DNA from 2 places in the Coprobacillus sp. genome. Region 2 is predicted to be linked to the other one. Evidence: riboswitches for the same ligand, from Rfam matches in the RefSeq annotation. Region 2 holds a riboswitch; the other holds the start of a gene.
What was found. Region 2 has a riboswitch for lysine ahead of AC5M21_RS11775 (ACT domain-containing protein). Riboswitches for the same ligand answer to the same signal wherever they lie in the genome.
Positions count from the first base shown of each region.

Region 1: it holds a riboswitch for lysine, as region 2 does, so the genes downstream of both, AC5M21_RS00460 (Na+/H+ antiporter NhaC family protein) here and AC5M21_RS11775 (ACT domain-containing protein) in region 2, are expected to answer to the same signal.

Region 1 covers NZ_CFJNYH010000001.1:78,397-91,073, forward strand. The annotation lists gene AC5M21_RS00450 (helix-turn-helix domain-containing protein) at 1-97, shown strand, start outside; gene AC5M21_RS00455 (hypothetical protein) at 129-452, shown strand; gene AC5M21_RS00460 (Na+/H+ antiporter NhaC family protein) at 885-2,369, opposite strand; lysine riboswitch at 2,449-2,616, opposite strand; gene AC5M21_RS00465 (hypothetical protein) at 2,698-3,162, opposite strand; gene AC5M21_RS00470 (hypothetical protein) at 3,277-3,426, opposite strand; gene AC5M21_RS00475 (YfbO family protein) at 3,772-4,215, shown strand; gene AC5M21_RS00480 (hypothetical protein) at 4,279-4,617, shown strand; gene AC5M21_RS00485 (putative immunity protein) at 4,867-5,532, shown strand; gene AC5M21_RS00490 (metal-dependent transcriptional regulator) at 5,684-6,127, opposite strand; gene AC5M21_RS00495 (FeoA family protein) at 6,235-6,513, shown strand; gene feoB (ferrous iron transport protein B) at 6,473-8,608, shown strand; gene AC5M21_RS00505 (hypothetical protein) at 8,949-9,089, shown strand; gene AC5M21_RS00510 (PD-(D/E)XK nuclease family transposase) at 9,065-9,265, shown strand; gene AC5M21_RS00515 (hypothetical protein) at 9,286-9,537, shown strand; gene AC5M21_RS00520 (RNA polymerase sigma factor) at 9,957-11,243, shown strand; gene AC5M21_RS00525 (leucine-rich repeat domain-containing protein) at 11,349-12,677, shown strand, end outside.
Region 2 covers NZ_CFJNYH010000032.1:24,067-36,743, forward strand. The annotation lists gene AC5M21_RS11730 (DUF6198 family protein) at 1-525, opposite strand, end outside; gene AC5M21_RS11735 (glycoside hydrolase family 1 protein) at 535-1,962, opposite strand; gene AC5M21_RS11740 (PTS sugar transporter subunit IIC) at 1,943-3,223, opposite strand; gene AC5M21_RS11745 (MurR/RpiR family transcriptional regulator) at 3,391-4,203, shown strand; gene AC5M21_RS11750 (amidohydrolase) at 4,258-5,844, opposite strand; gene AC5M21_RS11755 (hypothetical protein) at 5,893-6,258, opposite strand; gene lysA (diaminopimelate decarboxylase) at 6,375-7,685, opposite strand; gene dapB (4-hydroxy-tetrahydrodipicolinate reductase) at 7,698-8,441, opposite strand; gene dapA (4-hydroxy-tetrahydrodipicolinate synthase) at 8,443-9,339, opposite strand; gene AC5M21_RS11775 (ACT domain-containing protein) at 9,351-9,818, opposite strand; lysine riboswitch at 9,881-10,053, opposite strand; gene AC5M21_RS11780 (metallophosphoesterase) at 10,160-11,233, shown strand; gene AC5M21_RS11785 (BglG family transcription antiterminator) at 11,293-11,964, shown strand; gene mnmE (tRNA uridine-5-carboxymethylaminomethyl(34) synthesis GTPase MnmE) at 12,326-12,677, opposite strand, start outside.

The DNA.
Region 1 (12,677 bases), on a different contig from region 2:
TATTCATAAGGAAAAAACGAAAGAATCTATATTCGCAGGAATTAATTATCTTTATCAACTCTTAGGACATGAACAGTTTTCCAATCATATTAACTGATCGAGGAGCAGAGTTTTATGCATGTGAGGATATGGAAATAGATCCAGAAACAAAGATGGTAAGAACACATATCTTTTATTGTGATCCCATGCAATCATCACAGAAGCCTCATGTAGAAAAGAATCATAACTTTATAAGAGACATCGTTCCTAATGGAGCTTCTACTGAAGAATTAACACAAGAAAAACTAGATTTAATGTTTAGTCATATCAATAGTGTTCCTAGAGAGAGTTTAAATGGAAAGACTCCTTATGAACTATTCGAATTCTTATATGGTCAAAAGATATTAGATTTATTAAACATAAAAAAAATAGATAAGGATCAAGTGACATTGAAACCTTATCTCATAAAGTAACTACCCCAACGTAGTTATAAAGAATAAACAAATTCATATAGATATCAAATAACCAATACAAGTTCATAACAAGAATTTAGTCTTACATTTTTTAAAAAGTGACTAAATCGACCTTTTTCAGTGCGATCAAAAATATATAAATATGTTTATCTTTACATAAATCATATATGATAATTGAAAGAAAATCAAATTAAAAAGATCAAAATCTATTGAATTTATCAATAAAACAGAAATTAATCTTTCTTAAAAAACTGATTTTATAAAACTGGAATTTACTTTTTCACTTTACCTTTTTTTGATTATATCAATAATTGTTGCTGGTAAATTATAATCAATTCAAACATATAAAATATATTAACAATACTGTTTCTAATAAGATTATCATCTTTAATTTTACACCATATTTTAACTTTTTATCTTTTCACAACAGCTTTACTTTTTCTTGTTAATATAAAATATCATAATTAATAAAGTTATCAAGCCGCTTAAAAATGTTAGCCAAACATTCTGTGTCAGACCAGCAACAATATAACCAACAATACATGCAACTGCAACAACCATTGCATAAGGAAGTTGTGTAGAAACATGACCAACATGATGACATTGTGCACCTGCTGATGCCATAATTGTTGTATCTGAAATTGGTGAGATATGATCACCACAAACAGCTCCTGCTAAAATAGACGATATACAAATAACCAACATTGGATTTCCTTCTGTAAAAATAGCTGTCACGATTGGAATGAGAATACCAAACGTTCCCCAAGATGTTCCTGTTGCAAAGGCTAATCCAGCAGCAATAACAAATAGACACGCTGGTAAAACAGCAACACTGATCTGATATTGTTCTAACATTGTAGAGACAAATAAACCAGCCTGTAAATGTGTAGAAACAATATCTCCTAATGTCCAAGCCAGTGCTAAAATTGTCATTGCAGGAACCATCATTTTAAAGCCAGTTGGCAAACATTCAGCAAATTGATTATAAGTGAGAATACGACGTGGTAAATATAACAAAAAGGTAAAAACTAACGTCAAGAACGAACCCAATACCAGTCCTAAAGAAGCATTACAATTTGTAAAAGACTCAATAAAAGAAACCCCCTCAAAAAAGCCACCTGTATAAACCATACAAGTAATACAACTGATAATCAAAAAAAGAACTGGTAAAATTAAATCCAAAACCTTTCCTTTATCAGACGTTTCAATAACATGAACATCTTTATATTCTTCATTACCATGATGAACATCACCATTTTGAGCAGAGATTTCATGTTCTTTCATACTCCCAATATTCAAATCAAAACGAATAACACATAGAACCATAATGATTGTCAAAAGCGCATATAAATTAAAAGGGATTGTTTGCAAAAAAAGATAAAAACCATCGCCACTGGTATAGCCACTCACAGCCGCTGCCCAGCTTGAAATAGGTGCAATAATACAAATTGGTGCAGCCGTAGAATCAATGATATAAGCCAGTTTCGCACGTGAAATCTTAAATTCATCACAAACATTACGCATGACACTTCCGACTGTTAAACAATTAAAATAATCATCAACAAAGATTAAAACTCCTAAGCCAAAAGTAGAAAGTAATGCACCTTGCTTATTTTTAATTCTGTGAGTTGCCCATTCACCATATGCCCGACTTCCGCCTGCTCTGGTCATTAATGCAACAATTGTCCCTAGAAATACCAAAAAGATTAATATTCCAATATTCCAAGTATCAGATAAACTTGCCATCATTGTTTCAAAAACGGTTTCAATAGCACCAATAGGATGAAAGCCAGTCAATAATAATCCTCCAACAAAAATCCCAATAAATAATGATATATATACTTCTTTTGTCTTTAATGCAATCACAATTGCAATAATAGCTGGAATCAAAGCCCAGAATGTTCCAATAAAATTCATATTTCCTCCTTCTTGTGATATAAACGGCAAAAGAAAAAGCTTTGACTGGCAATCAATCAAAGCATTATAAAATACATTTGCATGAGATAGCCCTCCACATATTGTGACAGTTGATGATATATTCTATCATCCCCCAGCGTTTTCACTATTGGTGTCATGAAAACACTTCGGCAAATCACCCTTTTCATAATCACTGTACCAAACATTGTGATTATGGACTCTTGATCATTGCACCTCTACCATTTATTCAACTTGTTTTAGTGTACATACAATTTTTAATTATGTCAACTCTTATGTTCACATTTTCACTTCAATTTATATTTCCTACTTAAGTATTTTGTGATTGGATCATCTTTTTCTCATCATCAATAAATATGAAATCCTTAAAATTATCACATACTAAAATCAAATAAGGACTTATATATTGCCAACTATCAAAATCATTGATAAAGTCTTGAATATCTCCATACGGGTACAATTCAAAGAGTTCAGGCAAACCACTTAGAAAACAAATCCAAACATTGAAATGAGCATTAATATCCTTAAAAAATTTGATTTCTTGTTGCTTAGGAAGTTGAGACAAATCTAAACGTACACTCGTTAAAGTAGGTAAACTCTTTAAAAACAGTTTTAATTTGATGATGTCTTCTTTATCAGCAAATTGATAATGTTGGTGAAATTGAGGTATTTCTTTTAAAATATATTCCTTTTGATCATTGATTTTTGCATTATATATTCTTTGTTTTTGTTGTTCTAGTAATTCTTTTAATCTCAGCTTTTTATCTTCTTGCATACTTTTCTCCCTGCTCCAAATCATATTATATATACTTTATATAAATAGAATAATTTTCTTTATAACTTCTGCTAATTTATGAGAATTATACATTAATTCAACCATATTAATCACTTAATTCTCTTTTATAAGTAACAGCATTCTTACAGAATGGGTCAATTCCTGATATGCATTCTCACAAAATAGCAGCATTTGCCAATCTTTATTTGCACACCCACCTATGAAAATAATATTTTCTAAAAATGATGCAAAGTCCTTTCCCAAAATACAGTTATCCCCCTCTCCATCATCGTGGCTTAAATAAACAACGAGTGGATACTGGGAATCTTTACGAAGATTTCATGCAATCACATTACCACGTATCTTTTAATACGTTTTTTTATAGGTCTTTTAACTGATTTGTTATGATTTAATAATCCCTAAATCTTCTCCTATCTCTATATTTAAAGATATTATTATTTTATCATATATAAGATAGAAACTAAAATGATTACTTATTTGTATTTAATTCTATTAAAAAAATTTAATATAATAAAAATGAGAATGACTATAAAATTCATTATGGTATAATATGGCTATAAAGCATAATTTGAAAGGAAGATTGTGGTTATGATAGAATTAGGTCAATTTAAAAAAATATTAAAAGAAAATGAAGAACGTTTTCCATTGTTGACGCTTGTTGAATTTTTCGAGGGAAATACAGAGGAGGATTCGATTGCTCCTAATCAATGGAGAGAGGGGCGCCCTTCGCTTGCTGAAATATGGGATATGTTACAAAAGATTGAATTAATGCCAAATATAGCATGGGTTCGTGTTACTTTGCATGATGATACACAAATTGAAGAAGAAAATGAGAGAGAAGAATTAATTCTTGCGGGAGACTCAATCGTAATATGTACAAACATGCAACCATCTGAATTAGAAAAAATAGTCAATTGTCAATGGTTATGTTCTGATGGAGTCATTAAAATCAAACCTTCAGAATTAGATATTTATTCATGTATACCATCAATTCCAGAGAACTTTAATTGTTTAGAAATTGTATGGGACTAATTCTATTTCAATCAATTGATTTCAGTTTATAATAAAGAACAAATAAATCTAAGGAGATTGAAAATGCGAGATAAAGTATATCTATCAAAAAAAGAATATCTTCAGTTATTAAAAGTCTTAGACATGATGGTTTGTATTTTGGATAGAAGTGAGAAACGAGAGAATGCAGACAATAGAGCTTATTCATTAGCTATTGCATGTGCTGAAACTGATATGGTGACTAGATTAGCAAGTTTACGGAAGTTAGTGGTAGAGTTAATAACACCTGAAGAAATTTCTGAACTAGATAATTCCGGAATATTTGATTATGAAATTCCTCAAATGCCTTATGAAGATGAAACATATGAGTTGAGGAAACGTTTAGAGCCTTATCTAGTGAAATATGAAAAAGATTCTAAATAATATGTTATTAAGCATCTTCTAGTTTTATGAATTGATGAAGAGAAATTAGAATTTTAAAGTGAGGTAATATTTTTGAAAAACATGTTATTAAATCCTCTTAGTATGCTGATTATCGGATTTATTTTAGGAATTATAAGCAGATTATTAGATATTCACACTCAAAATTTAGGTAATACTTTCTCACAAATGGCAATATGAATATTATTTAGAGTGCTTATTTCTATTTATAGCAGTTCTAAGAGAAAAGCAATGTCGAACATATTTCCTTTTTGCATAGGGATGCTTATAACCTATTATATAGCAGCGGTTATCACAAGGGGAGTTTATTCAGTTTATAAAAAAAATAGTATGAAATTAGAATTTGTAGAGGTATATATGATGAAACCAGTAGAATACGCATGGAATGAACATGAAAGGCAATTATATATTGAAAATAAAATTATTATCCCATCTCCATATAAGATAAAAATTATTGATGATGTGGATGAAAGAAATAAATTAGAGCATATTTTGGAAAGATTATCTCAAAGAGAATTAGCAATTTGGGCAATTAAAAATGCTGAAAGATTTATTTCTTATATAAATATTGGAGATGAAAAATTAAAAAACGATATTATTTCTAAAACAAGTGGTATTTTACAAAAGAGAATTGACAATAAAATAAATGCATTTGAATTGAGAAAAGCAGGTTTTTTGGCTAATACACTTGCCAAAAATTCAATTAATGAAATAAGTAAGTTTTCATCAAGAATATATGCTCAAGCTATTGCAACAGGGCATATGAGAGGTCATGCTATCGTTTCATCTGATTATGCAATAAAGGTTATTAATCTTTTGAATAATAACAGCAAGGTTGAAGTCATTAAGGAACGAGGCAAGCAAATAGAATTAGCAAAGTCATTATTATCAGAATAAACTACAAATCCCAGTTTGTGTATTACTTCATCTATCCAATCATTATTAAATACTCATATAACGGACACTCCAAAAAGTGTCCTATTTTTTATATGAGTATTTTAAATTTCTTTTTCATTTTCTATCTATAAAAAATTATATTGAAAAATAATTATTGATCATAATCATGATGATTTTCAAGAAATAAAGTTAATTTTTCTATCTGTAAAATTGTTTTCCTATCCATAAAATGTTCTATTTTTTCAACTTGTTCTAATTCATCATTAGAATGGTTTAAAACGCATAAAAAATGATGAAGTATTTCATGACGATATAACAGATATTTCCCTTCACTCATCCCTTTATCAGTTAACGTAATCTCTCCATATTTTTCAAAATCAACATATCCAAATTGTTTTAATCTTTGTACAATTTTTGTTGTAGAAGATGGTTGAACATTCAAATGACGAGAAAGGTCGCCTATTCTAATCTTAACTTGTTGATGATAAAGCCTATAAATCATTTCTAAATAATCCTCCATAGCAGGAGTTAACTCCTGGCTAGATGTCAGACGATAGCCTGTAAAAGTATGAAAATCACTAGGTTCTTTACTCATTTTTCATGTCCTTTCCTGTTTTTAATCACAAATGAAAAGAAATAACCATACATTGAATTAGGATAAAAAGTTTCCTTATCCTAAAATATGTTAAAAAGGATGATTTTATGAATTTAAATGATTTGCCTATAGGTGCAAAAGCAAAGGTCGCAACACTTACTGCTACCAACAGTATGCGTCGTCGCCTTCTTGATATTGGTCTCATTAATGGAACTGTTGTTGAATGTTTAGGACGTAGCCCTCAAGGTGATCCGTCAGCTTATTTTATTCGTGGTGCAGTGATTGCAATTAGAAGTGAAGATTGCCAAGATATTATGATAAAAGATATGATGGAGGCTGAAAAGATTGAAGGAAGATATCCAATCAAAAGAACTCAAAAATGTTGAATTAGAGATTATCAAACAATCTCCTGATGCAAAAGTCATTGCTTTAGCAGGAAATCCAAATGTTGGAAAGAGTACTGTTTTTAATAACTTAACAGGTATGAATCAGCATACTGGTAACTGGCCTGGTAAAACTGTCAGCAATGCACAAGGTTATTGTTCTACTGAAAAACATGATTATGTGATGGTTGATATTCCTGGTACTTATTCTCTTATGGCGCATTCTGCTGAAGAGGAAGTTGCACGTAATTTTATTTGTTTCGGACATCCAGACTTGACTGTTGTTGTTTGTGATGCAACTTGTTTAGAAAGAAATCTTAACCTTGTTTTACAGACTATAGAAATCTCTTCAAATGTCATTGTTTGTGTCAATCTGATGGATGAAGCTATCCGTAAAAATATTCATATCAATTTACCATTGCTTTCTCAAAAACTTGGTGTTCCTGTCATCAGTACTGTTGCTCGCCAAAAAAAATCTTTAGACCGTTTCCTGAAATGTCTTGATGATACTATTGATACAAAAGAGCATCATGAATACATTTCAATCACATATCCCCGTCTTTTAGAAAAAGCTATTGCAATGATTCAGCCTATTTTAGAAGAAAGATTACAAGGTCAATTAAATACTCGCTGGTTAAGTCTTAAACTCCTAGAACAAGATCCATCTTTATTAGTTGAAATAGATCATCATTTAGGAACTGATTTCTTAAAACAAGAAGAACTTATTTCAGCTATAAATATTGCTCAAGAACTCTTACAAAAACATAATATTGATACAGCAACAATTAAAGATCAAATTGTCTCATCACTTGTTCATGTGGCAGAAGACATATGTCAAGATGTTGTCACATATGAAGATGCTGCTTACAATCAAAAAGACCGCAAAATCGACCATATTCTGACAAGTCGTTGGACTGGCTATCCAATCATGTTAGCCCTCTTAGCTATTATATTCTGGTTAACCATGACTGGTGCCAATTATCCATCACAAGTTTTATCAGATATCCTCTTTTATATCCAAGATAGATTAACCGATTTATTTATGTACTTTCATGCTCCTGCATGGTTACATGGTGTTTTGGTTCTAGGTATTTATCGTGTTTTAGCTTGGGTTGTCTCTGTCATGTTACCACCAATGGCTATTTTCTTCCCACTCTTTACATTACTAGAAGATGTTGGATATCTTCCCCGTATCGCCTATAATCTTGATAAACCTTTTAAATGCTGTTGTGCTTGTGGAAAACAAGCATTAACAATGTGTATGGGATTTGGGTGTAATGCTGCTGGAGTCATTGGCTGCCGTATTATTGACTCACCACGTGAACGATTACTTGCTATTATTACAAATAACTTTGTTCCTTGTAATGGTCGTTTCCCTACGCTGATTGCAATTATTACAATGTTCTTTGTAGGGAGTGCTGGCATCTTTTCATCAGTTTTATCTGCCCTCTTTCTCACTGGTCTTATTTTACTTGGCATCATTATGACATTTATGGTTACAAAGTGTTTATCTAAAACCTTATTAAAAGGTGTTCCTTCTTCCTTTACTTTAGAATTACCACCTTATCGTAAACCCCAGATTGGAAAAATTATTATTCGTTCACTTTTTGATCGTACATTATTTGTTTTAGGAAGAGCTGTATGTGTTGCTATCCCAGCTGGTCTTATCATCTGGTTGATGGCTAACATTATGATTGGTGACATGAGTTTACTCAATCACTGTGCTCAATTTCTTGATCCTTTTGCAAAATTATTAGGATTAGATGGTGTTATCTTAATTGCATTTATTCTCGGTTTACCTGCCAATGAAATTGTCGTTCCTATTATCATCATGGCCTATCTTGCTCAAGGAACTATTCTTGATATGAGCAATCTTGTTGAACTAAAGGCTTTACTTGTTCAAAATGGTTGGACATGGATAACTGCAATTAGCACAATGTTATTTTCATTAATGCATTGGCCTTGCTCAACAACCTTAATGACAATCAAAAAAGAAACTGGTAGTTGGAAATGGTCTATCGTTTCTTTCGTTGTGCCAACTCTTATTGGTTTACTTGTTTGTTTCCTTTTTGCTCAAACTGCATATTTCTTTGTATAATCAAAAATCCAGAAACTCAAAAAACTTATATGCATATAAGATATACTATGCCTTTCTTGTAATTTATAGCGATTATTCATATGAAAAATATAAATTTCTTTTCTATAATTCAAACAATTGAAACACTCAATGATTGAATCATATTATTTCATCTTTTTAAAATAAATTCATATGATAATTATGTGACTTGTTTGTTCTCTCATAGTTTTAGTATATTGCATTGAAATTCTAAATTTAGTGAAAAAATGAATTATTTTCAAATAAATAAGAAAAATGACCCTTCAAACTTGTAGTGATATGTACCCTCATTACTGGACAAACCAGTAAGCAGGGTTTTTATATGACTAAGAAAAATTATATTTCTGATTTTAAAAATAATATGCTTTTTGATGATCTTGACTGTCTCTATCTGCTTACATACTCATTGAAAACATTATTCATGTCAACTGTTCCAAGATTACTGTCAGCAATCCTGATTTAAATCCTCATTCTCTTGATGATAAAGATATGATTCTAGACATCAAAGTGAGAACTGCTGAAAATGGAGACATTAATATCGAAATGCAGAATTCTCATTTCAGTCAGTATCTCTATCAAAGATTTCAGGTTTATGGTGCCCAGATATGGCATATCGGCGCAATCTTAATCGCAAAGTGAGACTTTCAGAGAATAGAGATATGTATGAAAAGAGACATCATGAAGGAATTGAAGAAGAACGTCAGGAAAATTTATATCATAATGTTCTTAAGTTTTTTCAGTGTTCATTCCCACAGGAAGAAAGCTCATTTTTAGAAGGACTCATTTATGAGGTCTATGAAAAAATACTGGATATGTTATTTAGCGGTCAATCGCTGGAAGATATGAAAAAAATAATTAAAATGAATCAAGAGAGTAAAGATGTATTGATTTTCTTAAAAGTGTATGAATAATCATACACTTTTTAGGTTCTTTTTATAATTGTTGTCATATATCTACATATATGACATTTCTGTAATTACGCTCCACTGATCAACTTTTATAAACTTCTTTCCATCCTACTTTACCATGTATTTTTGTATACTCAGAAGTTTTTGAAATAAATGAGAATATACAAAGGAACATATTCTTCTCTTGTCACATAATAACTACAACATTTAAGAATTGATTATTATTTTTATCTTTAAATCTTCTTAATTAATTCCTAAATTTGTCTATTTTCTATACGTAATCAATATTTATCTATGCGGAAATATGTCGTATTCACTATAATTCACTCTTAATAACACTTTTTCTATAAATATGTCAAGTCTTGTAAATCAATTTCTTTTATGACAAGATAATAATAAGCAAACAAAAAAGGAGAAACACAATGGCAAAACAAAAAAGGATTCATAAAAGTACAATTATAAAACTACAAGCTGGGCAAGAAAAAGCATTTGATAAAATCTATGAAGCTTACAAAGATCGTTTTTATTTTATGGCATACAATTTTTTAAAAAATGAAGACGATGCAAAAGATGCAGTACAAGATATATTCATAAAAATCCTTCAAGACATCAAAGATTTAAAACATCCTGAAGCCTTTCATGTCTGGTCTTATCGATTAGCCTATCATATCTGTTTACAAACAGCATCACAAAAAAGAACTCATGAAGATGATTATAATTCTTCAATGGAAGAGTATGAAGATGAACAAATGAATATCACTCATGAAGTGATTCATAAAGAAGTCAGTGAATATATCTTAGACATTATCCAAGCAATGCCTACATCATTACGCTCTGTTTGCCTCCTTAGATTTTATGAACAATTAAGTGTAAAGGAAATAGCTGAAATCTTAGATGTTTCAGAAAATGCAGTTAAATTAAGAATCAGAAGAGCAAAGAATTATATCAAAGATGAATTAGAATTGAAAGGCATAACACCTGGTGTCATTTCATCAGCATTAGATCCAAATGCTTTATTATTACTTTTTGTAACATGTCAAAACTTGCATACTTTATCACTTACAACAAGCAAATCTATTGCAGCTGCGATTACAAACGAAGTCTCATTCACAGCAGGAGCAACTGTTTCTACAACTTCACTCACAATCGCAACACTTGTCACAACTCTTGCGATTACTGGAGGAGCAATCATTTATAATTTATCAGATGAAGAACCAAAAACTCCCCCTCTTCAAGAAATGCAAGAAGAACCAAGCAAAATTGTTGATTTTCACTATCCTCAAGAGTATACCAATCAGCCAATTTCTTTAGAAGTCAAAACAACCAATCAAAACTATGATTACATAACTATTAACAACAAAAATACAACAACAATTCATAGTAATGGAATCTATACAGTTTCATTAATCAAAAATAATCAAGTTATTGATTCTAAAGAATTAACCATTCATACAATTGATACATCAAGTCCTGATAAGAAATCTATTACAAAAGATGGAGATATATATACAATTGTCTTTAAAGATAATTTATCAATGATAAATAAGAACTCTATTGAAATCTTTGCAAATGAACAAAAAATATATAATTATACTTTTAATGAAGAGACTCAAACTCTTGAACTCCCTATGGATAGTCAATACCTTTATCGCATCAATGTCGCTGATAAAGCAGGTAATTATACATATCTCACAACAACAAGTGATTAACAAAATATAAAATATTAAATTTTTTATTGAATTATGACACTTTTTTCTTTTAAAGATACCTTATATATTGAAAGGGTTTAAATTATAATGAAATGAGGAAAAAAGATGATAAAAAGAAAACTAAGAATTTTAGGAATACTATGTATGTGTTTCACAATGACACTAGGAATAACGAAAATTCCTGTTTCTGCCACAGAAACAAGCATAAAATCTTATGCACTCACACCAGAGAGTGATTTTGTTATTGATAGCGGTGGAACAATCACAAAATATACTGGTTCTTCAACAAATGTCAATATACCAGCAACCATTAATGGAATTCAAGTCACTTCAATAGGCTCATCAGTTTTTGCGCATAAAGATACTGTTAGCGTTATTATACCAAATGGTGTCACAAGTATTCAGATCTATGCATTTGATGATTGCATTTTTCTTGAGAATGTAACCTTGCCTGAAGGACTATTAAATATACAAGATAGTGTTTTTAATGGTTGCACTAAACTTGAAAATATAACAATCCCAAAAAGTGTAATAAATATAGGAACATATGCATTCAGAAACTGTGAATCCTTGCAAAGTATAACTATACCAGAAGGTGTTAAAGAAACAGGTGAAGAAATCTTTAAGCAATGCAAATCACTCAAAAATGTAACCCTGCCAAAAAGTCTTACGAAAATATCTGATGAAATGTTTTATGGATGTGATGTTCTTGAGAATATAATAATTCCAGAAAACGTCACTGATATTGGAGTCAATGCATTTTATCATTGCCCAGTTCTCAAAAACATCAACATTCCCAAACATATAACCAGTATAGCTGATGGAACTTTTTCGTATTGCAGTGGACTTGAAAGTATAACGATTCCTGATGGAGTCACAAGCATTGGAAAGGACGCATTTTCTAATTGTACAGCATTAAAAAATATAGTTCTTCCAAAAGGGGTTACAAACATTGGAAACGATGCATTTAAAAGCAGTGGTCTAAAAAGTATAACAATTCCTGAAGGAATAACGAGTATAGGAAATGGTGCATTTGGATATAGTGCTCCTTTTGAAACCCAAAATCAATTAAACAACGTTCTTATTATAAGTGATGATCCAGAACATCCAGATATAACTCATTTGGAATTAGATAAAATTGATACGCAATCAAATCGTTCTCTTAATTGGTATAGAGGTATTGTCAAACCAGAAATAAACGTCAAACAATCAGAAATAAAATCATATACATATGAAGAATCTGAATTTTATTTAACAGATATCTTTGAATATAAACATATCACCAAAATATACCAAGATAAAACAGGAACGACTGAATACACTGGAGATGATATTATTATTCCTGAACAATATTTAATTCCAGATCCAACATATTCTATTGTTGGAACACCAACAAGTCATGATACAAAAGTAGAGAACGGAAAACTTTATATT
Region 2 (12,677 bases):
GCCAATACCAATCATTCCACCTAATAAATATCCAATTATAAAATAGACAACATCAAAGATAAAATGAATTTTAATATAACTTAAGTGAGTTTTGTCTACGACACCATAGATAAAGGCATCTGCTGTTGCCATGCCTGAAGATAATTTTTGCATTAACGCAAATCCAAAGGCAAAACACAGTTCAGCTAATAAAACACCTAAACATCTGACCAGAAAAGATTGTTTTGTTAATTCTAAGGGAGATATAAACATACTAGCAAACATAATCAATATACCAATTGTCACTGTATGGATAATTGTACATACCCCTATATTGTGTTTATTCATAAGATAGGCTGTAAGAAACATAAACACAACTAGGAGTTGATCAATCAATGAAATAGATAAACCTGTTTTTTTATTCATTCCATCTAAAAAGACTGTGATACTATCACCACCTAACTGGCAATCTGTATAAAGACAAATACCTGTGGCCACACAAAAAGTTGCACTTAAACAAAGAAGTATTTCTTTATGAAGTCTCATATCATTTTATTATAAGTCTTCTCCATTGCTAGCGATAACCTTTTGATACCAATAATAACTATCTTTTAATGATCTTTTACCTGTTCCTTTTAATTCATTATCTAAATCAACATAGATAAAACCATAACGTTTTTCCATTTCAGATGATGAACAGCTGACAAGATCAATAGGTCCCCAAGGATAATATCCAATAACATTGACACCATCATGAATAGCTTCTTTAATTTGGATAATATGTTCTTTGATATAATTGATTCTATAATCATCATGTACTGTTCCATCTTCATTGATTTTTTCATAAAATCCCATACCATTTTCAGATATAATAATAGGGAGATGATAACGATCATAATATTGATTTAAAGCAATTCTTAATCCTAATGGGTCCATTCCCCAACCCCAATCATTAGTGACTTTAATATGGCTATTGTGGAATCTTCCTTGACTCTGACTATTTATATTTGAAGTGTAGTAATATGAGAAACTGACATAATCAACTGTATTTTTTAAATCTTCTTTGTCTTGGTCTGTGATTTCGATATTGAGATGATTATCTTCATAGAAGCGATACATATAATAAGGAATTTCTCCATTGACTGCCATGTCAGTAACATAATACTCTTGTTGACTATATTTTAAAGCAGCTAAATTATCTTCTGAACTTCCTGTTTCTGGATATGGAATGCCATAACTTGCCATAACTCCTAATTGGAAATTTGGATTGATTTCTTTACCAATTTTAACTGCTCTCGCACAGGCAACCAATTCATTATGCAAACCCTGGTATTTGGCTTCCATTAAATTATCGACACAATCACTAGGAATTCCTAAATGATTAAATGATTCAATATGAATGAGATTAATCTGATTGACTAAAATCCAATATTTCACTTTATCTTTATAACGTTTAAATAGAACCTCACAATATTTTGTAAACATGTCCATTGTTTTGCGATTATACCAGCCATTATATTGAATGGCTATATTGAGTGGCATCTCATAGTGTGAAATTGTCATAAGAGGTTCTATACCATATTTTAAGAGTTCATCAATAAGGTCATCATAAAATTTTAAGCCTTCTTCGTTAGGTTCTGCTTCATCACCATTAGGAAAAATTCTTGCCCAGTTAAATGATGTTCTAAAAGATTTGATATTTAATCCAGCTAATAATTGAATATCTTCCTTGTAGTTATGATAAAAGTCAATGCTATAACGTTTCGGAAAGTTACCATTTTCTTTATTTAATAATTCATTAACTTCCTCAAGAGACATTTCTTTATTCTCTCTTTTTTCTGGAGGTAGATCTCCTTTAAACTCATTGATATCTGCAATACATAAACCTTTACCACCAACATCAAAAGCTCCTTCTATTTGGTTTGCAGCGACTGCTCCTCCCCATAAAAAATCTTTTGGAAATTTATGCTGACACTTTTTCATTTTCTAATCTCCCCTCTTCCTGTAAACTTTTCTTCTCATAGATTTTAAAGAATGGATAATAAATTGCAAAATAAACCAAGAAATTCACAACAACTAACGCAACGCCTGTCCATGAATTTGTGCACAAGAATCCTGCCAAGAATGAAGGAAAATTCCATGCCGCTGCAAGAGGATTACCCATTCCTGCAACAATACCTGTTGTAAAAGCAAAATATGTAATAAAAACATTAACTAATGGTCCTAAGAGTAATGGAATAAAGAATGTAGGATTTAAGATAAATGGTACACCAAATAAGATAGGTTCATTAATGTTAAAAAGACTTGGTGCTATACTCAATCGACCTAAACTTTTAATAGATTGACTCTTTGAAAAACACATCATAAGACATAAGGCAAGTGTTCCTCCGCCACCACCAATCCATAAGAATGTGAAGATAAATGGTTCAACTCCCACATGAGGAATAGGTGTTCCAGCAACAAATGCATCCATATTGGCAACTGCATTGATAGTCCATATTGGTAAAACAATAGCTTTTAATACTCCTGGATGAATACCACCAAACCACATTAAAGCAGTTAACACAACATAAATGATTGGCAATAACAACGAATCTGCTGATGCACTTAATAAAGGTGTTAATGCAGATGCTATCACAGTATTAATATCGAATCCTAATAAGTGAACAATAATTGTCACAACAGACACTGAAATAGTAATTGGTATCAACGCATCAAAACTACTTCCAATATTTTGAGGAATTGAATCTGGCATTTTAATTCTTAAATTATGCTTATCACAAAAACGCATAACTTCTACAGCAAATACTGAAGTCATAATAGCACTAAACATACCTTCCCCACCTAAATAGGCTTTATTAATATAAGAACCATCTTCTATAGAAGTCACTCCTATTGTAGTTAAAAAGCATAATGTTGCAGCAATTCCTCCAATTAATGGAGAAATATGATAAGTTTTTGCTAATTGATAACCGATACTAAAACTTACATAAATAGATAATAAGCCAATAGTAAGTGTGAATGGAATCATTAAAGCATTTGTAAGTGTTGGATTATTTGCCATAAAATCAACATAAGCCTGTGGGAATGGAAATGTTGCAATGAGTAAGAAAATAGCACCTATAATCGTTAATGGAATTGTAGCAACCAAGCCATCTCGAATAGCTGAAAGATGTCTCTGATTAGAAACCTTGCTCATTATTGGAACAAGTTTTGCATCTAACATTGCAGATAATTTATTCATTGTGTTTGTCCTCTCTCTTTTTATATTTGTATAATCATGATTACCACTATCATTATAGCATGCCCTTTATCATGCCTATTTTCCAGTTTTGGAAAATGAATATTATGAAAGAAAATAGTGAGAAATATGTTATAATTTGTAGAGATTAAAAAAAGGAGGCTATAATAATGCTAAAAAAGGATTTTAAAAAGAGTGGATTGCAAGTTATACTATCTGAATATCTCTTTAATATAAAAAAGTTTGATACCAACTTTATTATTGCTAAAGTGATGTTAGATCGTTTATCTGAATTTCCTGATATATCTATTGAGAAAATTGCCTATTTAGCCAACACAACTCCTGCTACTGTCACAAAATTCTGTAAAAAATTAGGCTATGATGGTTTTCTTGGTATTAAACAAGAAAATTACATTAACTTTTATGGTATTACACAGGAATTTATCAATGAAATCAATGATCCTATTGATCTTTATAATGCATACACAAATCAGATTAAGAATATCTATGATGACCTTTATCCACTTTACAATCATGAACAAATTGCAAGGATAGCCTGGCAATTATCATATTGTAAAAAAATTACTGTCTTAACAGGACATCATGGTTTTACTGCAACCAATTTATTTAGTGAGATGTTGCGTTCATTTAACATCCTTTGTTATGAAATTGATCGTCACTCAGATATCTCAATAATTGAAAACACACTAGAACAATCTGATATGATTTTTATTATTAGTCTCTCTGGGAAATGGATGAAAAAAGAATTAATGGAAATAAATGAAAACGTTTTTGAAAAAAATCAAAATAAGATTGTTGTTTTATCATATGATTCTTCTTTAGATTTATCAAATTTAATAGATTTTTCTTTTATACCTGATTTTTTTGATTCTACATTTATATCAAATAATTCTATACAGGTTTTCTTTATCCTTTTGATTTCTTATCTTGCTGTTGAAATGAAAAAAAGAAAAAATTTATAATATCAAAAAAAGATTTCAAACGATTATATAACAGTTTAAAATCTTTTATTTTACTTAAAAAATATTGGTTGTTTGAGATGGATTGACATTATGAACTATATCTTCTTGACTATCAAAAATAACCTGACCATCTTTAATTGTTTTTAAAACTTTAATATCCTTGATCTTCTTTTGATCAACTGTTAATGGATTGTCACTTAAAATAACCATATCTGCCTTCTTACCAACTTTCAAAGACCCTTTTTCATTTTCTTCAAAGTATTGATATGCTCCATGAATTGTTAAAGCCTTAAGGGCTTCTAATGGTTCAATACATTCATCTTTACCTAAAATATCACCACTTTGCGTTTCTCGATTGACAGCAATATGTAAACTTTCAATCATATTAGGTTGAATAACTGGAGCGTCAGTATGCATTGTAAAGCAAAGATGATGTTCTAAAGCAGAATGTAAAGGACTAATCATCTGGGCTCTTTGTACACCCATATTTTCCTTATGGATATCACCAAAATAATAAACATGTGATAAGAAAAATGATGGAATCATATGAAGAGCTTTAGCCTGATTCATTTGTTCTGGTCTCATCATCTGGGCATGTATAATCACTGGTCTTATATCTTGTTGATGAATTCTTTGATACTGATCCATATAATGTTGAACAGCTTGGTCACCATTACAATGTACCAGAACTTGCATATCTTCCTGTACTGCTTTGATAAGATTGTTCTTAAGTTGTTCATCTGTTAATGTTGGATATCCATATGTTCCATCTACATAAGGAGAAATTGTCCATGCTGTTTTATTTTGTGGTGAACCATCTAAAAACATTTTATATCCACCAATTTTAAAATGATTGATATATTTTTTGACATGATTTTGAAAATCTTTCATAAAATCAGCAGCATCAAAACCAGGATAACCAACAACATCTAAATAAAATATATGATCTTGAATAAGCATTTGATATATACTCTTTAATGCGTCAACAATCATTCCATCCTGTGCTGTTGTTATTCCATAACTCGCATATGTCTGTTGTGCTTTCAGATAAGCTTTTTTTAATGATTCCAGTGAAGCCATTGGTGCTTTTTGAAGATAATAAGTAAAGGCTGTCTCTTCTAAAAAGCCAGTATCAAAATCAATCTTTCCACCTTCTGGACTCTTTGTTTCCTTTTGTATATTTAGTTTTTGAAGAGCTTCGCTATTCATAACACCACAATGTCCTGTTTGATGTTGAATAATAATCGGAATATCTTGAGAAAAAGTATCTAATTCCTGTTTTGTCACATGTCTTTTTTCTTTTAATTTATGATGATCATAACCTTTACACATAACAAATTCATCACTCTTTATGTGATTTTCCTCTATATATTTATGAATAACTTTCTGAATATCCTGAATGCTTTGACAATCATCAAGAGCAACCTGTAACAAAGACGTTGCATAACCACTTATATGACTATGACTATCAATAAAGGCTGGAATTAATGTATGACCCTTTAAATCTACAATCTTCATACCTTTTTTATAGAGTTTCTGATAATCTCCAATATCTATAATTTTTCCATTTTCTTCAACAAGAGTATTTCCACTATAATCTTCTAAAGTGATAATGTTTCCATTTGTATATATAGTTTTCATATTATTGCCTCCATATAATGATTATCTTCCTTATTTATGAATGCAATATTAAAACAACCAATCAAATAAAAAAGATTTTGTTTCAATATCCTTTGTAGATTCACAATAATTAACTTTCATTTCACCACTTAGAGACTTTCCTTTTCCTTTACCAAGAACAATTTTATAAACACCTTGTTTATATGTTGCCTGATAATCACTTTGATGATCTGCTAAAACCTGGTCCTTATTATCAACACCCTTGACCCACGTTTTAAAATCTTCTAAAAGTTTTCCTTTAACTTCATACATTTCTTTTATATCAGATTCTTGATTAGAATTTGCTATTATTTTATACTGTGGTTCTTGACTCTTGGCATGAACGCTTACACCTAACATGAATCCTAAAACAATAAATAAACATACTTTTTTCATTTCTGTCACCTCACAATTGAGTATGAACAGTTTTTTTTATTTTATACAAATATTGGAAACAAATGAAATATATATTAAAAATCTTATCTCATTTTCTCTGCTATCAAAAAAAAGGACTATTGATAGTCCTCGTTCACATCATAATATATTAAATCATCAAATGTCTGTCTTCTAATAACGAGTTTAGATTTTCCCTTATAAGTAAAGACAACTGCGGGTTTAGGCAATTGATTATAGTTTGAAGCCATTGAATAATGATATGCTCCAGTAGAGAATTGAGCAAAAATATCTCCTGGTTCTGGTTTTGCTATTTTTACTTCTTTAATGACAATATCACCTGACTCACAAACTTTTCCAGATATTGTTGCATTTAATGTCTTTGGCTCTTCTGCTTTATTAACTATGATTCCATCATAATCAGCATCGTATAAACAAGTCCTAATGTTATCAGTCATCCCACCATCAATACTTACATATGTACGAACATCAGGAATTTCTTTCACTGTCCCTATTGTATATAAAGTGATACCAGCATTCCCAACGACATATCGTCCTGGTTCAACCAATACCATTGGCATATCCCAGCCACGTTTTTCATACCCTTCTTGAATTGTTTTCATAATTTCAGTTGTAATGACTTCAAAATCAAGTGGTTCATCTTTTTTTGTGTATGCAATTCCATATCCACCACCAGCATTGATTTTAGTTACCATAACCCCTAATTTATCATAAATTTCATATGCAAATCCAACAAATCTCTTCATTGCACTTACATATGCATATAAATCAAAAACTTGTGATCCTATATGACAGTGTATTCCTTCAAAATGAATAGATTTGGAAGTAACAATCTTTTGAATTGCATCTAAGTAGATACCATGTCTAGCACTAAAACCAAACTTTGTATCTTTATGTCCAGTTTGAATAAAACCATGACCACCTGCTTTGATTTCAGGAACTACTCTCACAGTCGCATAAATTGTTTTATTAAATTTTGTTGCAATTTCTTCTACTAAATCAATCTCATGGAAATTATCAATAACAAAATGATCAACATCATGTGTAATTGCATATTCGATTTCTGAAGGGAGTTTATTGTTTCCATGAAAATAAATCTTATGTGGATCAAACCCAGCTTTTAAGGCAATTGAAATTTCACCAGCACTAACACAGTCAATTCCAATTCCATATTCCTTTGCTAATTTATAAATTTCTAAACAACTAAATGATTTGGATGCAAATAAAGGCAATACATTTTCATATTTATCTAAAAACTTCTCCTTTAATTCATTCATTTGATGACGAATATGCCCCTCACTCATCACATAAAGTGGTGTTCCATATTGCTTAACCAAGTCCATAACATCTACATCATCTATGTATAATGTCTTATTTCTAATCTGTGCAAACTCTGTTTGTAAAACCATTCTTTTTCCCCTTTAATATAAATTTTTCAAAGTATACAATCCATAATCTTTATCTATAATTGTTTCACAAGCAGCAATAGCGCCTTGAACAAAAACATCTTTTGATAATGCTGTATGTTTTAGCTCAATAACCTCATCGTGTCCAGCAAGAAGAACTGTGTGTTCTCCAAAAATTGTACCTGCTCTCACTGATTGAATACCTATTTCATTTTTCTCACGTTTATGATGAACAAGGCTCCGATCATAAACTTCTTTTGTTTCATCTATCTCTTCATGAATAACATCATAAAGTAATTTTGCAGTTCCTGAAGGAGCATCAATTTTTTGATTATGATGCTTCTCTATAATTTCAATATCATATCCTTGATCATAAAATTCTTTAGCAGCTTCTCTCACAATTTTAATTAACATAGAAACTCCAAATGAAGTGTTATAAGATTGGAAGATAGGAATTTGCGATGATGCTTCTTCAATTCTTAATAACTGTTGTTCATTAAAACCTGTTGTTGCTATAACAAGAGCACAATGATGCTTAATTCCAAACTTCAATAAATCATCTAAATTGTTTGGATGAGAGAAATCAATAATAGCATCAATATGATCATGAACCTCTTGAAAAGAAGAATACATATTCTCCTTAATTGTCTCATCAAAGATTGGAGAAACAACACCAATAAGATTCATTTTTTCATTATTTCTCACAGCTTGAGTAACCTTTTTACCCATTAAACCAAAACCACATACCAATATATTCATACTAATATCCCTTTTCTTCAAATTTTATCATTGCATCAAATAACAATTTCTTATTCGCTTCTGTTGTTTTAATAAGTGGTCTTCTTACCATTTCACCACATACCCCTAATTTTGCTAGAGCAACTTTTGGCATAATCGGATTCACATCAACAAATAAATATTTGCTGACATCATTAAAATCATATGCCATTGCTTTTGCAAGTTCCATATCACCCTTTAGTATAGCCTGTGCAAATTTCTCTGTTTCTCTAGGATAAACATTAGATAAAACCGAAATCACACCCTTACCACCAGCAGCAATAAATGGAAGAATATTATCATCACATCCACTATACATATCAAAATCTAAGTCTCTTGTTTTTGATAGTACATCCATTGCATATGCAATATTATCAGTAGCATCTTTCATTGCTTTAATATTTCTATGCTTTGCTAATTCAACAACAGTATCAACAGCAATATTCATACCAGTACGCCCTGGAACATTATATATAATCATAGGTATTTCCACTTGGTCAGCTATATACGTATAATGATCAATAAGCCCTCTTTGACTCGTTTTATTATAATATGGTGTCACAACAAGAATAGCATCTGCACCAACTTCTTTTGCAAATTTGGCCTTTTTTAAAGCTGTTTCTGTATCATTTGAACCAGCACCAGCAATAACCTTTACACCTGTTCCTTTAGCCATTTCAATAACAATTTTTGTTAACTCAAATTCTTCTTCAATTGTAATTGTAGCAGTTTCACCTGTTGTTCCATTGACTAATAAAGCTTGAACACCTCCATCAATCATTCTTTGAACTTGTCTTTTAAATCCCTCAAAATCTAAACTTCCATCATCATGCATTGGTAATACCAATGCAACTGCACTTCCTTCAAAAATTGGTTCCATAAATATCCTCCTTATAATTGATAAGCCTTTTTTATTTCTTGAACTGCAACTTCTTTTAATTCACCTGGAATAACAAATGAAATAGATGTGTCAGAAGTTGTTACCTGACTAAATGGAATTTGGAATTGTCCAAATATTTCAAAAACATTTGCAGCAACACCTATTTCATCCTTCATCTTTTCACCCTCAACCATAACTTTTGCAACATTTCTATTTTGAAAAATCATTATTCTGTCATGTTTCCGCTTGATCTCCTCTAATGCTTCATTTAGTTTTCTTTGATCTGAAAGTGGACAAGTAAAATCAATTCTCATATCATCCTCTAACATAACTTGTGATATCATATCAACATTAACACCTTTTGATGAAATTTGTCTAAAGATATTCCCAACAAATAAAGGATTTTTTTCTACATTTATAAACTTGACTTGAATAATTTCATGATCACTTTCAACCTTTGTAATTGGACTTTTATTCATCGCATTCGCCTTCTTTCTATAAAAAAATTGCAATGAGACCATTGCAATTAATAAGTGTTTATCAACGCAATAGCACCCCACTTTAATATTATAAAGTGACAGTAGCATAGATATTCTCTATACTCCCAGGATATAATAACATGCAAATCATTACTCCTTCGGCAATCGCCCCGCCTTCTTCTCAGTTGCATCTTTTGAATGAAGAATTTTTGACTTTTGCGCCTCTATCTTGACATAATACTATCACAACAACTATATGAAAGCAACCTTTATTTAATTAGCTTTTTTAGCACTTTTTTTTTTTTTGTGATATACTTGTTGCCAAGAAATGAGGTATGTCTATGAAAATTATTTTTATTCTTATGTTTCTCTTTATTATTATAGCACCTTTTATTTATTTTCTTTATATATTTCGTCATCTTTCTAAGATTACCAAAATAAGTGCAGCAGGCATAACAATCTTTTCACTTATAACGATAATGATTAAACTTTTTGTTCATCCTTATTCTCTCACTTTTTTAATACTTACAACAATTGTCCAATTTTATATAATAACAGTATTCATCATTTTTATTCTTTTTGGAATTTATCAACTTATTTGTTACTGTTTTCACAAACCTTTTGTTTATAAAACCATCTCTGTTTTAATCATTTTCTCAATTTTATTAACAGGTATAAGTTATTTGACACACTATACTAAAGTAGAAACCAATTATGAAGTGACTATTCATAAAGATACAACTCTTAAACAATTACATATTGGAATGATTAGTGATGTTCACTTGGGAACAGGAACTTCTCTTTCTGATTTAAGAACTCTGGTAGATAAGTTTAATCAGAAACAGTATGATTTGGTATGTTTTGTAGGCGATATATTTGATGAGTCAACTCCTAAAGATATGATAGAAGATGCACTTAGCATATTCTCACAAATAAATACAACTTATGGACTCTTTGCAGTCAATGGTAATCATGAGCATTATGCAAATATTTTACAAACCGAACTTTATCAAAAATATAATATTCACCATCTAAGTGAAAATTATGTATGTGTAGATGGCTTATTTAATATAGTAGGGAGAGAAGATATTGTTGCACACCTTGACAACATTATGAATAATATATGTCAGGGAATGAATACAAATTTACCAACAATTTTACTTGATCATAATCCTAAACGTTATCAGGATGCGCTTAATTATGCTGATTTACAGTTATCAGGACATACACATGCTGGACAATTTTTTCCAGTCACTCTTCCAACTGCTCCACTCTATGATAATGTTTATGGATTACTTCAAAAAAATCATTTTTCTTTAATTGTCACAAGTGGTTATGGTTCATGGGGATTCCCAATGCGTTTCTTAACAAATTGTGAATTTGTAGATATAAAAATAGCGTTTACAAAAAAGTAATATTTATTATAGACTTTTTCAGACAAATAATATATCATATGAAAAGCGAGGTAAGGTATATGGTTATAGAATTAGACAGTCAATATGAAAAAAGAAAACAAGAAATAGAAAAAATTGTGAAAAATGTTATTGAAAAACATAATATTGAAATTTCACAAACTGCTTTTGATAATTTAATTATTCATTTATCACTATGTATTTCAAGGGAGTTAAATGGAACGTATATCACAACAAGTGAAAGTCAAATTAATCATTTAAAGGAACATGAATACTATCCTGCTGCTGTACAAATCATTGAAATACTTGAAAAGGAATTTGATGTGACAATTGACCAAAATCAAATTAGCTATACAACTATGTATTTAGCCAATATTAATTTATTAGATATTGATTTTAATTGTGAATTTGATTTATGTGATGATGAAATGGAAGAAGTCATTAATGAAACAATTGTCAAAATTAAAGAAATTTTAAATCTAGACTTGAGAAAAAACAAAGAGTTTTATACTGGTATGACATTACATTTCTATCCTGCATTAGATCGTTTACAAAATAATCAACAACTCACAAATAATCCTTTAAAAGATCAAATTCAATCACAACATGAAACTGAATTTGAATGCGCAAAAATCTTTAACTCTATTGTTGAAGAACATTATAAAAAGTCATTCAATGAACACGAATTAGCATATATTGCACTACATTTTGGTACTGCATTTAGACAACAATAAAAAAGCTTAGCGAAATAACTTATATAAAGTTAACTCGTTTAGCTTTTTCTTTTTAGATAAAATTTATAATAATGAATATATCATTTATCAACAGGATTGCCCTGGAAATAAATATTCTAACTCCTACATAATAAATACTTACTTATTCTTAAACACAATATAAAGTATATAGAGAATCACACATTCAAATAAACATGAAAGCATAACAACCATGAAAATATAGCTAATGATTGTTAATATGTCATTATTTGTATTAAATGCAGTGACACCTAAAAAAATAATAAGACTAATTAAACCTATGGTTCTTAAATATTTAAAAAATCTATAAAATCTTTGTGATAATACATTATATTTATCCATCTTATTTTCCTATACAAAAGCGCTTAAATAATTCATCTAATAAATCTTCTTTTGCTCTTTCTCCAAGTATTTCTTTTAAGTTTTCCCAACTTTCATATAAGTCAGTCACAATTAAATCAGTTGGTATATTATTTTCCATTGCTACAATAGCATTTTCTAATGATTGGCTTGCCTTTTCTAATAATTGAATCTGTCTAGCATTGGCTAAAATATCTTCTTGTCCTGCAGTTATTTTTCCTAATTCAAACATTTTTTTAATTTCGTTAATTAAAGATTCTATTTCATTATCTTTTGCACTAATAAAAATCCCATCTAATTCATATTTAATGCCTTGATCTTTTTTATTCATAACA